2 regions of the Streptomyces sp. NPDC033178 genome follow, and region 2 is predicted to be linked to the other one. Evidence: riboswitches for the same ligand, from Rfam matches in the RefSeq annotation. Region 2 holds a riboswitch; the other holds the start of a gene.

Region 1 (5,651 bases), on a different contig from region 2:
AGGCCCGGTCGGCCGCCGTCTGATCCGTACGCGTCTTCTTCGCCGCGTCGGGGTCGATCACGATGTAGCCGGTCTCGCCCGGCATCACGTAGTGCAGCCGCTCCCGGATGCGCTGCTCGGCGTACGCGTCGTCCTGCCACCGCGCCTTGAGGTCGCGCAGCTGCTCGACCCGCCGGCGGGCCTCCTCCCGCTCGCGCTGGAGGTCGGCGACCTCGGCGCGCTGGGAGACGTACTGCCTTATGGGATAGGCGAGGGCCACCACGAGCGTGCACAGGACGAGGGCGAGGAGTGCCGCCCGGCCGGTCAGCCGTGAGCGGCGGGCCTGCCGCTTGGTCTGCGAGCGGTAGACGCGGGCGGCGGTCTGCTCACCGAGCAGCCGCAGCCTGGTCGAGGTGGAGAACCGGTCGCGGTCCTTCACGGCCATCTGTCCCGCCTCCCCGGTACAAACCCGTCGAGTACGTCGAGCCCGCCGAGCCCGTCACGTACGTACGTCCCCGCACACGGTACGGGACCGAGTACGGGGACGTACGTACGACGGGGCTGTCACCCCGGCCGAAGGGCCGTGCTCAGCCCTTGCTGTGCCCGATGTCCGCGGAGCGGAACTGCGGGAAGGCTCAGCCCTTGAAGCGCGGGAAGGCCGAACGGCCCGCGTACACCGCCGCGTCGTCGAGGATCTCCTCGATGCGCAGCAGCTGGTTGTACTTGGCGACGCGGTCCGAGCGGGCCGGGGCGCCGGTCTTGATCTGGCCGCAGTTCACCGCGACGGCGAGGTCGGCGATGGTGACGTCCTCGGTCTCGCCGGAGCGGTGGGACATCATGCACTTGAAGCCGTTGCGCTGGGCCATCTCGACGGCGTCCAGCGTCTCGGTCAGCGAGCCGATCTGGTTGACCTTGACGAGCAGGGCGTTGGCGGAGCCCTCCTCGATGCCGCGGGCGAGGCGCTCCGGGTTGGTGACGAAGAGGTCGTCGCCGACGATCTGGACCTTGTCGCCCAGCTTCTCGGTGATGACGTTCCAGCCGGCCCAGTCGTCCTCGTACAGCGGGTCCTCGATGGAGACGAGCGGGTAGGCCGCGACGAGCTCCTCGTAGTACTCCGTCATCTCGGCGGCGGAGCGCTCCTTGCCCTCGAAGAGGTACTTGCCGTCCTTGTAGAACTCAGAGGCGGCGACGTCGAGCGCGAGGGCGACCTGCTGGCCGGGGATGTAACCGGCCTCCTTGATCGCGTCGAGGATCAGGTCCAGGGCCTCGCGGTTGGAGCCGAGGTTCGGGGCGAAGCCGCCCTCGTCGCCGAGGCCGGTGGACAGGCCGCGGCTCTTCAGGACCTTCTTGAGGGTGTGGTAGACCTCGGCGCCCCAGCGCACGGCCTCGGAGAAGGACTCCGCGCCGATCGGGGCGATCATGAACTCCTGGATGTCGACGTTGGAGTCGGCGTGCGACCCACCGTTGAGGATGTTCATCATCGGGACCGGCAGCAGGTGCGCGTTCGGTCCGCCCAGGTAGCGGAAGAGGGGGAGGTCGGACGCCTCGGACGCGGCGTGGGCGACGGCGAGCGAGACGCCGAGGATGGCGTTGGCGCCGAGCGAGCCCTTGTTGTCGGTGGCGTCCAGGTCGATCATGGCCTGGTCGATGAGGCGCTGCTCGGTGGCGTCGTAGCCGACGAGCTCCGGGCCGAGCTGCTCGATGACGGCGAGGACGGCCTTCTCGACACCCTTGCCGAGGTAGCGGTTGGGGTCTCCGTCACGGAGCTCAACAGCCTCGAAGGCACCGGTGGAGGCGCCGGACGGAACGGCGGCACGACCCGTGCTGCCGTCGTCGAGGCCGACCTCGACCTCGACCGTGGGGTTGCCTCGGGAGTCCAGGATTTCCCGGGCTACGACGACGTCGATGGACGGCACGAGCATCTCCTTCTGGGATGTGACGCAAGCTGTTCCGGGCCGAAGGCCCGGTTGGGTGCGGACCTGTGGTGGCCCCGCGGCATGAGCCTAACCGGCTGCCGGGGTTCGGCCAGCCCTCGACCGCCTCCTGGACAGAACCGAGAGTAAATTGTTTCCGAACGGAACAAAGCGAGAGGGAAGCGTGGGAACGCCGAAGAGGGAAGCGCGGGAACGAAAAGCCCCGCCCCGGTGCGTACGGGGGAACACGCACCGGAGCGGGGAGCCCGTGGGGGACGGGGGTGGCCCTCACGAGGCCTCCACTATGGGGGACACGGATGTGAGGGCACTGTGGTTCAGCCGCGATTCGAATATGGACCGGAGATCCGGCCGAGGCTGAGCGGCCAGGGCCTCGGCCGTCACGTGAGGTGACATGACGTCCGGACGATCGAAGTGGGGGTCGCGGCCGACGGGTGTCAGCTGAGGTGCAGCTGCTGGCCCGGGAAGATGAAGTCGGCGTCGTCGACGATGTCGTCGTTCAGCTTGTACAGCTTCTCCCAGCCGCCCTTGACGTTCTTCTTCTCGGCGATCTCGCTGAGGGTGTCACCCTTGACGACCTTGTACTCACCGTCGCCCTTCTCGACCTTCTTGCCGGTCGGGGTCTCGACGGTCTTCTTCGCCGTCGAGCGCTCCTGGGAACGCGAGGCGCGCTCCTCGGAGGACTTGGTGCTCTGCTGCGGCTGCGACTGCGAGGCGCCCTGGCCGGAGTTGCCCGAGTCCGAGGGAGTCGTGGCGCCACCGGTCGAGGCGCCGGACAGGCCCACGCCACAGCTCGGCCAGGCACCCTTGCCCTGGCCCGCGAGGACCTTCTCGGCGACGGCTATCTGCTGGGACTTGGAGGCCTGGTTGGCGGTGGAGGCGTACGCCGTGCCGCCGTACGCGGCCCAGGTGGAGGCCGAGAACTGCAGGCCGCCGTAGTAGCCGTTGCCGGTGTTGATCGACCAGTTGCCGCCGGACTCGCACTGGGCGACGGCGTCCCACTCGGAAGCGGTGGCGGCGGAGGCTCCCGTGGCGCCCATCAGCGGGACGGCGACGGCGGCGGTGGTGACACCGGCCAGCGTGGCAATGCGGGTGGCCTTGGACGGGCGGCGGTGCTTGCCCTTGCCGGAAAGCAGCATGAAGTGATCCCCTCACCGACGCCTGCGAGGTGAGCTGTCGGGTTCGGGCCGAGTGAGTTGCCCGGCCGCGCGACTGCTGTCACGCGGCTTAACCCCAAGCCGTACCTGGCCTCAACGACCGGGTCCGGCACTTACCTTGGGTCCCCCGCTCCTGCCTACGGCGCTTGACGCGACGACTGTTCCCGTACGGCCGCTGGCAGGATTCGGCGTTGCGACCATCGGGGCTCACCAGTGGCGAGCGGTCACGACCGTAGACACGCGATCCGCCGAATTTCAAAGACGATCAGGGTCTTGAGATCCATGTCTCACTTTCACCAAATCGGACATTCAACGCGAACTACCGCTGTTTTTCGCCCGATTCGACGCCTTGATGACCACATGGCACACCGCGCGGACCGCTACTTGTCCGCCGTCTGCAGGCCCTCCACGTCGAGGCTCTGACCGGGGATGATGAAGTCCGGGTCGTCGCCGACGGCTTCCTTGTTCTCGGCGTAGAGCGCCCGCCATCCGCCCTTGACGCCAAGGGAGTCGGCGATCCCCCAGAGACTGTCCCCGGAACGCACGGCGTACGAGCCCTCGGCGGCGACGCGCGACTCGCTGTCGCTGCGCGAGGCGTGCCGGCCGGCGGAGTCGTCGGTACGGGAGTCGGCGGCACCTTCGTCGGCACTGCCACCGCGGTGGCGGCCGGAGCCGGTGTCCTCCGACCCGGCACCCTCACTCGCCTCGGCCGAAGCCTCCCCGTTCTGGGACGACTTGTCCGAGTCGTCACTCTTTGCGGTGGCACCCGTGGAGGGGCTGTCGGAATTCTGTGAGTCCGCGCTGTCGCCACTGTCAGTGGACGAGTCGGATGAACCGGACGTGTCGGACTTCGTCCCGTTGGTGCCGTCCTCCATGCCCAAGCCGGACAACGGAGTGGGAGTGTCGTCCGCGACTCCCGTGTCGACGTCGGCCGAGTCGGAGTTCTGGGTCAGACCCGCGACGAGACCGCAGGTGGCCCAGGCGCTCGTGCCCTGGGCCGCGAGGATCTTCTCGGCGACGGCTATCTGCTGCGAACGGCTGGCCTGGTCGGCGCTCGGCGCGTAGTCGAGGCCGCCGTGGTCCTCCCAGGTCTCCTGGGTCATCTGGAGGCCGCCGTAGTACCCGTTGCCGGAGTTCGCACTCCAGGAGCCGCCGCTCTCGCACTCCGCGACCGCGTCCCAGGTGGTGCCGCTTGCGGCGCTCGCGCCGGTCGCACCGAGCAGAGGGATCGCGATGGCCGACCCGGTCACGCCCGCCGCGACGAGGAGAGCCGGAGCCTGACGGGGGCGACGGTGACGACCGTTCCCGGAGAGCATGCGGTTGCCTTTCGCGTGACAGCAGGGACTGCGCACAACGCACAGCCCGATGACTGTGCTTGTGACTGCTGCGGCAGGTGGGACCGGCCGCATTGATGGGTGAACGTATAGGCAGTCGAACTCTTGTCACAAGTCGATGCAGCGCGGATAACGTGAAGATCACAAACTTGACGGAGTCTCATGTTCCGTCGACCCGTCTGCTAGTCCGTACGGACCTTCCCCGAAGGGGCGAACTCCACCGGAAGCATGCGCAATCCCCGCATGATGAGCCCCCCACGCCATCGCAAATCGGCAGAATCTCCCGCGAGTTGCAGATCGGGGAGGCGCGTGAGGAGCGTGGCCAGCGCGGTCTGGCCCTCCAGCCGGGCGAGGGGCGCGCCGAGGCAGTAGTGGATGCCATGGCCGTAGCCGAGGTGCTGGTTGTCACGGCGGGAGAGGTCGAGGGTGTCGGGCTCGGCGAACCTGGCGGGGTCGCGGTCGGCGGCGGCGAGCACGACGAGCACGGGGTCGCCGGCGGCGATGTCCTGCCCGCCGATGCTCAGCGGTTCGGTGGCGAACCGCCAGGTGGCCAGTTCCACCGGCCCGTCGTAGCGGAGCAGTTCCTCGACACCGGTCGCGAGAAGGTCCGTACGGCCGGCCGCGAGGGACTGCTGGAGCTGCTGCCGCTGCTCGGGGTGGGTGAGCAGCGCGTACGTGCCGTTGCCGATCAGGTTCACGGTCGTCTCGAACCCGGCGAACAGGAGGATGAAGGCCATCGCGGCGGCCTCGTTCTCGGTGAGGTGCTCGCCGTGGTCGGAGGCCCGGATGAGACCGGAGAGGAGGTCCTCGCCCGGGGCGGGTACCTCCGTCAACTCCTCGCGCTTGCGATGGATGAGCTCGGCGAGATAGCCGCGCATCTTCTTCACCGACCGCGCCACGCCCCCGCGCGGCCCTCCTCCGTGCCGGATCATCATTCCGGCCCAGTCCCGGAAGTCGTCCTGGTCCTCGCGTGGGACGCCCAGCAGATCGCAGATGGCGTAGATGGGGAGCGGAAACGCGAACTCGTGAATGAGGTCGGCTTCCCCCTTCTCCACGAACCCGTCGATGAGCCGGTCGGTCAACTCCTGCACCCGGGGCGCGAATTCGGCCACTCTCCGAGGTGTGAACGCCTTGCTGACCAGTCGCCGGAGTCTGGTGTGGTCGGGCGGGTCGATGTTGAGGAGGTGCGTCATCAGCTCGGCCTTGCGCTCGCCGGGGATACCGGTCTTCCCCTTCGCGTGCGCGGGCTC
Region 2 (5,651 bases):
GTGGCGCTTCGAGACGCACGAGGCGGACGGCGACGAGCTGCGGCTGCGGTTCTCCGACTCCGGTCTCGGGATCACGCTGCACTACCGGATGCGGGCCGGGACCGACGTCGTGGAGCGCTGGGTGACCCTCGACAACGAGGGGCCCGCCCTGGAGGTGCTGCGCGCCGACTCCGCGGCCTGGACGCTGCCGCAGCGCGACGGCTGGCGGCTGTCCCAGCTGCACGGGCGGTGGGCGGCAGAGTCCCGGCTCGTACGCTCCGAACTCACCTACGGTGAGAAGGTCATCGGCAGCAGGCGCGGGCACACCTCGCACCAGCACCTGCCGTGGGTCGCCCTGGACGCCGACGGAGCGGCCACCGAGGAGCGGGGCGAGGTCTACGGATGCGCCCTCGCGTGGTCGGGCACCTGGCGGATCGCCGTGGCCCAACTCCCCGACGCGCGCGTGCAGATCACCGGCGGGGTCGGGTACGACGACTCGGGGCTGCTGCGGCTGGAGCCGGGGGAGAGCTTCGTCACACCCGTGTTCGCGGGGCTGTGGAGCGACGGCGGATTCGGCGGGGCGAGCCGTGCCTGGCACGCCTACCAGCGCGCGTATGTGATCCCGGACGCGGACGAGCACCGGCCGGTGCTCTACAACTCCTGGGAGGCCACGGAGTTCGACATCTCCGAGGAGCAGCAGGGGGTGCTGGCGCGGCGGGCCGCCGCGATGGGGGTCGAGCTGTTCGTGGTCGACGACGGCTGGTTCGGGGCGCGCACCAGCGACCGGGCCGGGCTCGGCGACTGGACGCCCAACCCCGACCGCTTCCCGGCCGGCCTCAAGCCCCTCGCCGACGAGGTACACGCGCTGGGGATGCAGTTCGGGATCTGGGTCGAGCCCGAGATGGTCAATCCGGACAGCGAGCTGTACCGCGCGCACCCCGACTGGGTGCAGTTCCAACCGGGACGAAAGCGAACAGAGCTGCGCAATCAGCTCGTTCTGAACCTCGCCCGTGAGGATGTCCAGGAGTACCTGTGGGAACAGCTCGACGCGCTGCTCTCCAGTGCGCCGATCGACTATGTGAAGTGGGACTTCAACCGTTGCTTCACCGACGCGGGGTGGCCCGGCGAGGCCTATCCGCAACGGCTCTGGGTGGACCATGTGCACGCCCTGTACCGCCTCCTGGACCGGCTGAGGGAGGCCCACCCGGGCGTCGCCTTCGAGTCCTGCTCGGGCGGCGGCGGCCGTATCGACCTCGGGATCATGGCGCGTACGGACCAGGTGTGGACCTCGGACAACACCGACCCGCTCGACCGGCTCGCCATCCAGCACGGCTTCAGCCAGGTGCATCCCGCGCGGACCATGGCCGCCTGGGTCACCGACAGCCCGAACGTCCAGCTCAACGGCCGCGTCAGTTCGTTGCGCTTCCGCTTCGTGAGCGCGATGGCCGGAGTGCTCGGTGTCGGCGGCGACCTGACCCGGTGGAGCGACGAGGAGCTGGCCGAGGCGCGGACGTGGGTGGAGCTCTACAAGGAGATCCGGCCCGTCGTGCAGGGCGGTGACCTCCACCGGCTGCGAGCGCCGGAGGGCGGGTTGAGCGCCGTGCAGTACACGCGTGACGGCCAGGTCGTCGTGCTCGCCTGGCTCCAGGCCCAGCACTACGGCGAGCCGGTCGCTCCGGTGCGGCTGCGCGGACTCGACCCGGCAGCGGCGTACGAATGCCTCGAAACGGGCGAAGTTCACCGAGGTGCGGTGCTGTTGCATCACGGGTTGCGGACGGGGCTGCAGGGTGACCTTGATGCGGCAGTTTTCCGGCTGCGTCGTATGTGACTGTTGTGTCCGTAATGGAGCCTTAGTTCCAACTCGCTCTGGAATAAAGGCTCCTGAAACGGCACTCCGTGAGCAGCGTCATATTCGTGACGGTCCGCTGTCGCCATGTTCACGTAATTCGGCTGTGTTTTCAGGCATTTAACAAACGGGGGAGATCCCTGCTTTACGCAGCGTGACCGTCATTTCGGTCAGGGATCAAGAGAACGGGGCACACAGGAAACCCCAAAGGTTGTTCCTGCGTCTTCATGTCGCTTACGTTCGCCACCAATCCGGACGGACGCCCAATCCTGCCGCCGCCCGGAATCCGCTCACCCACCCGTACACGGCAGGAGCGGGGGACCCACAGGTAGAACGCCTGTTCCGGTCTCCGGAACGGCTAGGGGTTAAGTCGTGCGCAAACACGGCCGGGCATCTCCAGCTCGCACCCGACAGCTCACCTCGCAGGCGCCGGAGAGGAATTCGCCATGCCCGCGAAGGGTAAGCACCGCCGTCCCAAGTCCCAGCGTTTCACCCGCTCCATAGCCGTCGCCGGAACCGGCGGCGCGGCGCTCGCCCTTCCGCTGCTCGGTGCGACCGGAGCGCACGCCGCGACTCCGCAGTCCGCCGCCGATTCCGTGGCGAGTGTCTCGAATGTCGCGAGCAAGGCCGCCGAATCGGCGCCTGCCGCCGCCGACAAGCAGGCCGAGGCGAAGAAGGCCGCGGCCAAGACCTATTCGGTGCGTGCGGGCGACTCCCTGTCGAAGATCGCCGACACGCAGGACGTCAGCGGTGGCTGGAAGAAGCTGTACGAGGACAACCGCAAGGCGATCGGCGGTGACCCGGCGCTCATCCACCCGGGCCTGAAGCTGTCGATCGGCAAGGCCGCCGCCACGTCGAGCTCCGACTCCGGCGCCTCCAAGGCCACCCAGTCCTCCGCGAAGAAGGCGGCCGCTCCCAAGGCAGCCGCCGCCCCCAAGGCCGCGGACAAGGCCAGTGCCGCCGGCTTCACGCTGCCGGTCGCGGGCGCGAGCGTCGGCACCCCGTACAAGATGTCGGGCAGCATGTGGTCCAGCGGGTACCACACCGGCGTCGACTTCGTGGTCCCGACCGGCACGTCCCTCAAGTCCGTCGGCGCGGGCACGGTCGTCTCGGCCGGCTGGGGCGGCGCGTACGGCAACCAGGTCGTCATCCAGCTCGACGACGGCCACTACGCCCAGTACGCCCACCTGTCCTCCCTCTCTGTCTCGGCCGGACAGGCCGTGACCGAGGGCCAGCAGGTCGGTCTCTCCGGCGCGACGGGCAATGTCACCGGCCCGCACCTGCACTTCGAGATCCGCACAACCCCGGACTACGGCTCGGACGTGGACCCGCTGGCGTACCTGCGCGGCAAGGGCGTCTCCATCTGACCCGACGCCGGGCACGCCCCCGCCGGGCGTACCGCTCCGCTCGTCTCCGAAGGCCGGACCCTGTGATCCCCGGGGTCCGGCCTTCGGTGTTTCGGTTCTGTGGCATGGCCGGGCGATGTGTCGACAGGGGTGCGGAAGCCGGGACACAGTGATCTCCGCAAGCGCTTTCTGTGCGCTTCCCTGCCATGGAGGTCCACATGACGACCACACGCAGAGCCTTCGGAGTCCTGGCCGCCGGTGCCGCGCTCACGGCGCTCGTCCCCGCGCAGACCGCGGGCGCGGCGGTGCGCCACCGTCCGGGGCGCCTCATCGCCCGCGACGACTTCCGGCACGGCCTCGGTCAGTGGGTGACGGAACTGCAGGACGGCGGCAGCGTCACCGCGTCCCGGGGCGTCCTGGAGATGGACGTGCCGAGCGGCGCGACCGTGTGGTTCAAGCGAAGGCTCCAAGGGCCGTACGTCCTGGAGTACACCGCCACGCCGGTCTCCGCGGGCGGCGTCAACGACCGGGTCTCGGACCTCAACAACTTCTGGAACGCCACGGACGTCCGCTCCCCGGAGGACCTCTTCGCCACGCACCGGGGCGGCGCGCTCGAAGAGTACGACCACCTCACGACGTACTACGCCGGATACGGCGCCAACACCAACACCACGACCAGGCTGCGCCGTTACGTCGGTCAGGCGGGCGTGCGGCCGCTCGTCCTCGACTACACGGAGCCCCTGCTCGCGGCGAACGAGCCCAACCGGGTCCGGATCGTCTCGAACGGCTCGACGGTCCAGTGGTGGAACAACGAGCGGCTCGTCCTCGGCTTCGTGGACCAAGAGCCGTACACGAGCGGGCACTTCGCGTTCCGGACCGTGTGGAGTCACTTCAGGATCACGGACTTCCGGGTGCGGGAGCTGCGACAACGTCCCTGATCGAACCCCTTATTCCGGGATTGACCAACACTTGACGAGTGGCTTATCTCACCGCGCGTCAACCCCTTCCTACGGTCGCGTAGCTCACACCCGAAGGTGAATCATGGCCCGATGTGGCAGACGATTCGAAGAATGACAACAGATCAGTGATCGGGTCGTACGTGGCGGTGGGGGACAGCTTCACCGAGGGCGTCGGCGACCTTGGCCCGGACGGGGCGTTCGTCGGCTGGGCCGACCGGTTCGCGGTGCTTCTCGCGGACCGCCGGCCCGAGGGCGACTTCGACTACACCAACCTCGCCGTCCGCGGGAAACTCCTCGACCAGATCGTCGAGGACCAGTTGACGCGCGCGAAGGAACTCGCGCCGGACCTGGTCTCCTTCTGCGCGGGCGGCAACGACATCATCCGGCCGGGCACCGATCCCGACGAGGTCGCGGAGCGCTTCGAGCGCGCCGTCGCGGACCTCACGTCGGCCGTCGGCACGGTTCTCGTGACCACCGGCTTCGACACCCGTGGCGTACCTGTGCTCAGGCACATGCGCGGCAAGATCGCCACGTACAACCTCCACATCCGGGCCATCGCCGACCGGTACGGCTGTCCCGTGCTCGACCTGTGGTCCCTCAAGACCATCCAGGACCGGCGGGCCTGGGACGGCGACCGGCTCCATCTGTCGCCCGAGGGGCACACGCGGGTGGCCCTGCGCGCCGGCCAGGTCCTCGGCCTGGAAGTGCCCGCGGACCCCGACCAGCCGTGGCCGCCGCTGCCCCCGCGCGGCACGCTCGAAATGCGGCGCGACAACATCCAATGGGCGCGCGAGTACCTGGTGCCGTGGATCGGGCGGCGACTGCGCGGGGAGTCCTCCGGGGACCGCGTGGTGGCGAAGGGAAGCCTGTCGCCCGGCGACATCAAGATGCGGATCGAGCCGGTGGCTTGAAGGTCCGAGGACCTGAGGGTCTTCGGGGGCGGGTCGCGGTTCGACCAGTGGTCGAGACCGGTGGCCCGAATGTCCGCGGAGCGGCGGGGCTTTCCCGACGGGTGACGTCGGGGAAGCCCCTCCGCCTTTGGCCGGCGGCGTCGGGGAAGCCCCGCCACCATTCGGCCGGTGATGTCGAGGGGGCCTCACCATCCCCCTGCTGCAGCTCCAGGTGAGGCCGAGCCGTCTCCCGGCCGGTGATGTCGAGGAAGTTGCCATCCCTCGGCGGTGATCGACGAGGGGGCGCGCTGCTCCGCGCCCGTGAATCGGCGATACGTCGGTACTCCGCCTCAGGCGCCCGGGGTCGTCAGCGCCGCGCGTTCCAGCCCCAGCTCGCGGGCCAGTGCCTCGTCCACCCACTCCTGGGTGCGGGCGCGTGACACGGCGCCTGGGTACGCCGTCATCTGGACGGCGAGCCCGTCCAGCAGGGCGGTGAGACGCAGCGCCGTGCTCGTGGGGTCCGGGCAGTGGAACTCGCCCGCGGCCACGCCCTCCGCGATGACCTCGGTGAGCGCGGCCTTCCACTGCCGGTCGAGGTCACGCGTGACGTCCCGCAGCGTAGGCTCGCGCA

Evidence for each region. A riboswitch is a leader RNA that binds a small molecule or an ion and turns the genes downstream of it on or off. The one in region 2 is predicted to bind cyclic di-AMP.
Region 1: it holds a riboswitch for cyclic di-AMP, as region 2 does, so the genes downstream of both, ACZ5VQ_RS43895 (transglycosylase family protein) here and ACZ5VQ_RS08225 (M23 family metallopeptidase) in region 2, are expected to answer to the same signal.

Annotation. Positions count from the first base shown of each region.
Region 1 covers NZ_JBVIPT010000026.1:102,714-108,364, forward strand. Annotated here, with positions in the region: gene ACZ5VQ_RS43885 (FtsB family cell division protein) at 1-424, opposite strand, end outside; gene eno (phosphopyruvate hydratase) at 615-1,895, opposite strand; gene ACZ5VQ_RS43895 (transglycosylase family protein) at 2,348-3,049, opposite strand; cyclic di-AMP (ydaO/yuaA leader) riboswitch at 3,054-3,222, opposite strand; gene ACZ5VQ_RS43900 (transglycosylase family protein) at 3,448-4,383, opposite strand; gene ACZ5VQ_RS43905 (cytochrome P450 family protein) at 4,584-5,651, opposite strand, start outside.
Region 2 covers NZ_JBVIPT010000003.1:197,362-203,012, reverse strand. Annotated here, with positions in the region: gene ACZ5VQ_RS08230 (alpha-galactosidase) at 1-1,807, shown strand, start outside; cyclic di-AMP (ydaO/yuaA leader) riboswitch at 2,103-2,269, shown strand; gene ACZ5VQ_RS08225 (M23 family metallopeptidase) at 2,272-3,192, shown strand; gene ACZ5VQ_RS08220 (DUF6250 domain-containing protein) at 3,390-4,109, shown strand; gene ACZ5VQ_RS08215 (SGNH/GDSL hydrolase family protein) at 4,256-5,041, shown strand; gene ACZ5VQ_RS08210 (TetR/AcrR family transcriptional regulator) at 5,371-5,651, opposite strand, start outside.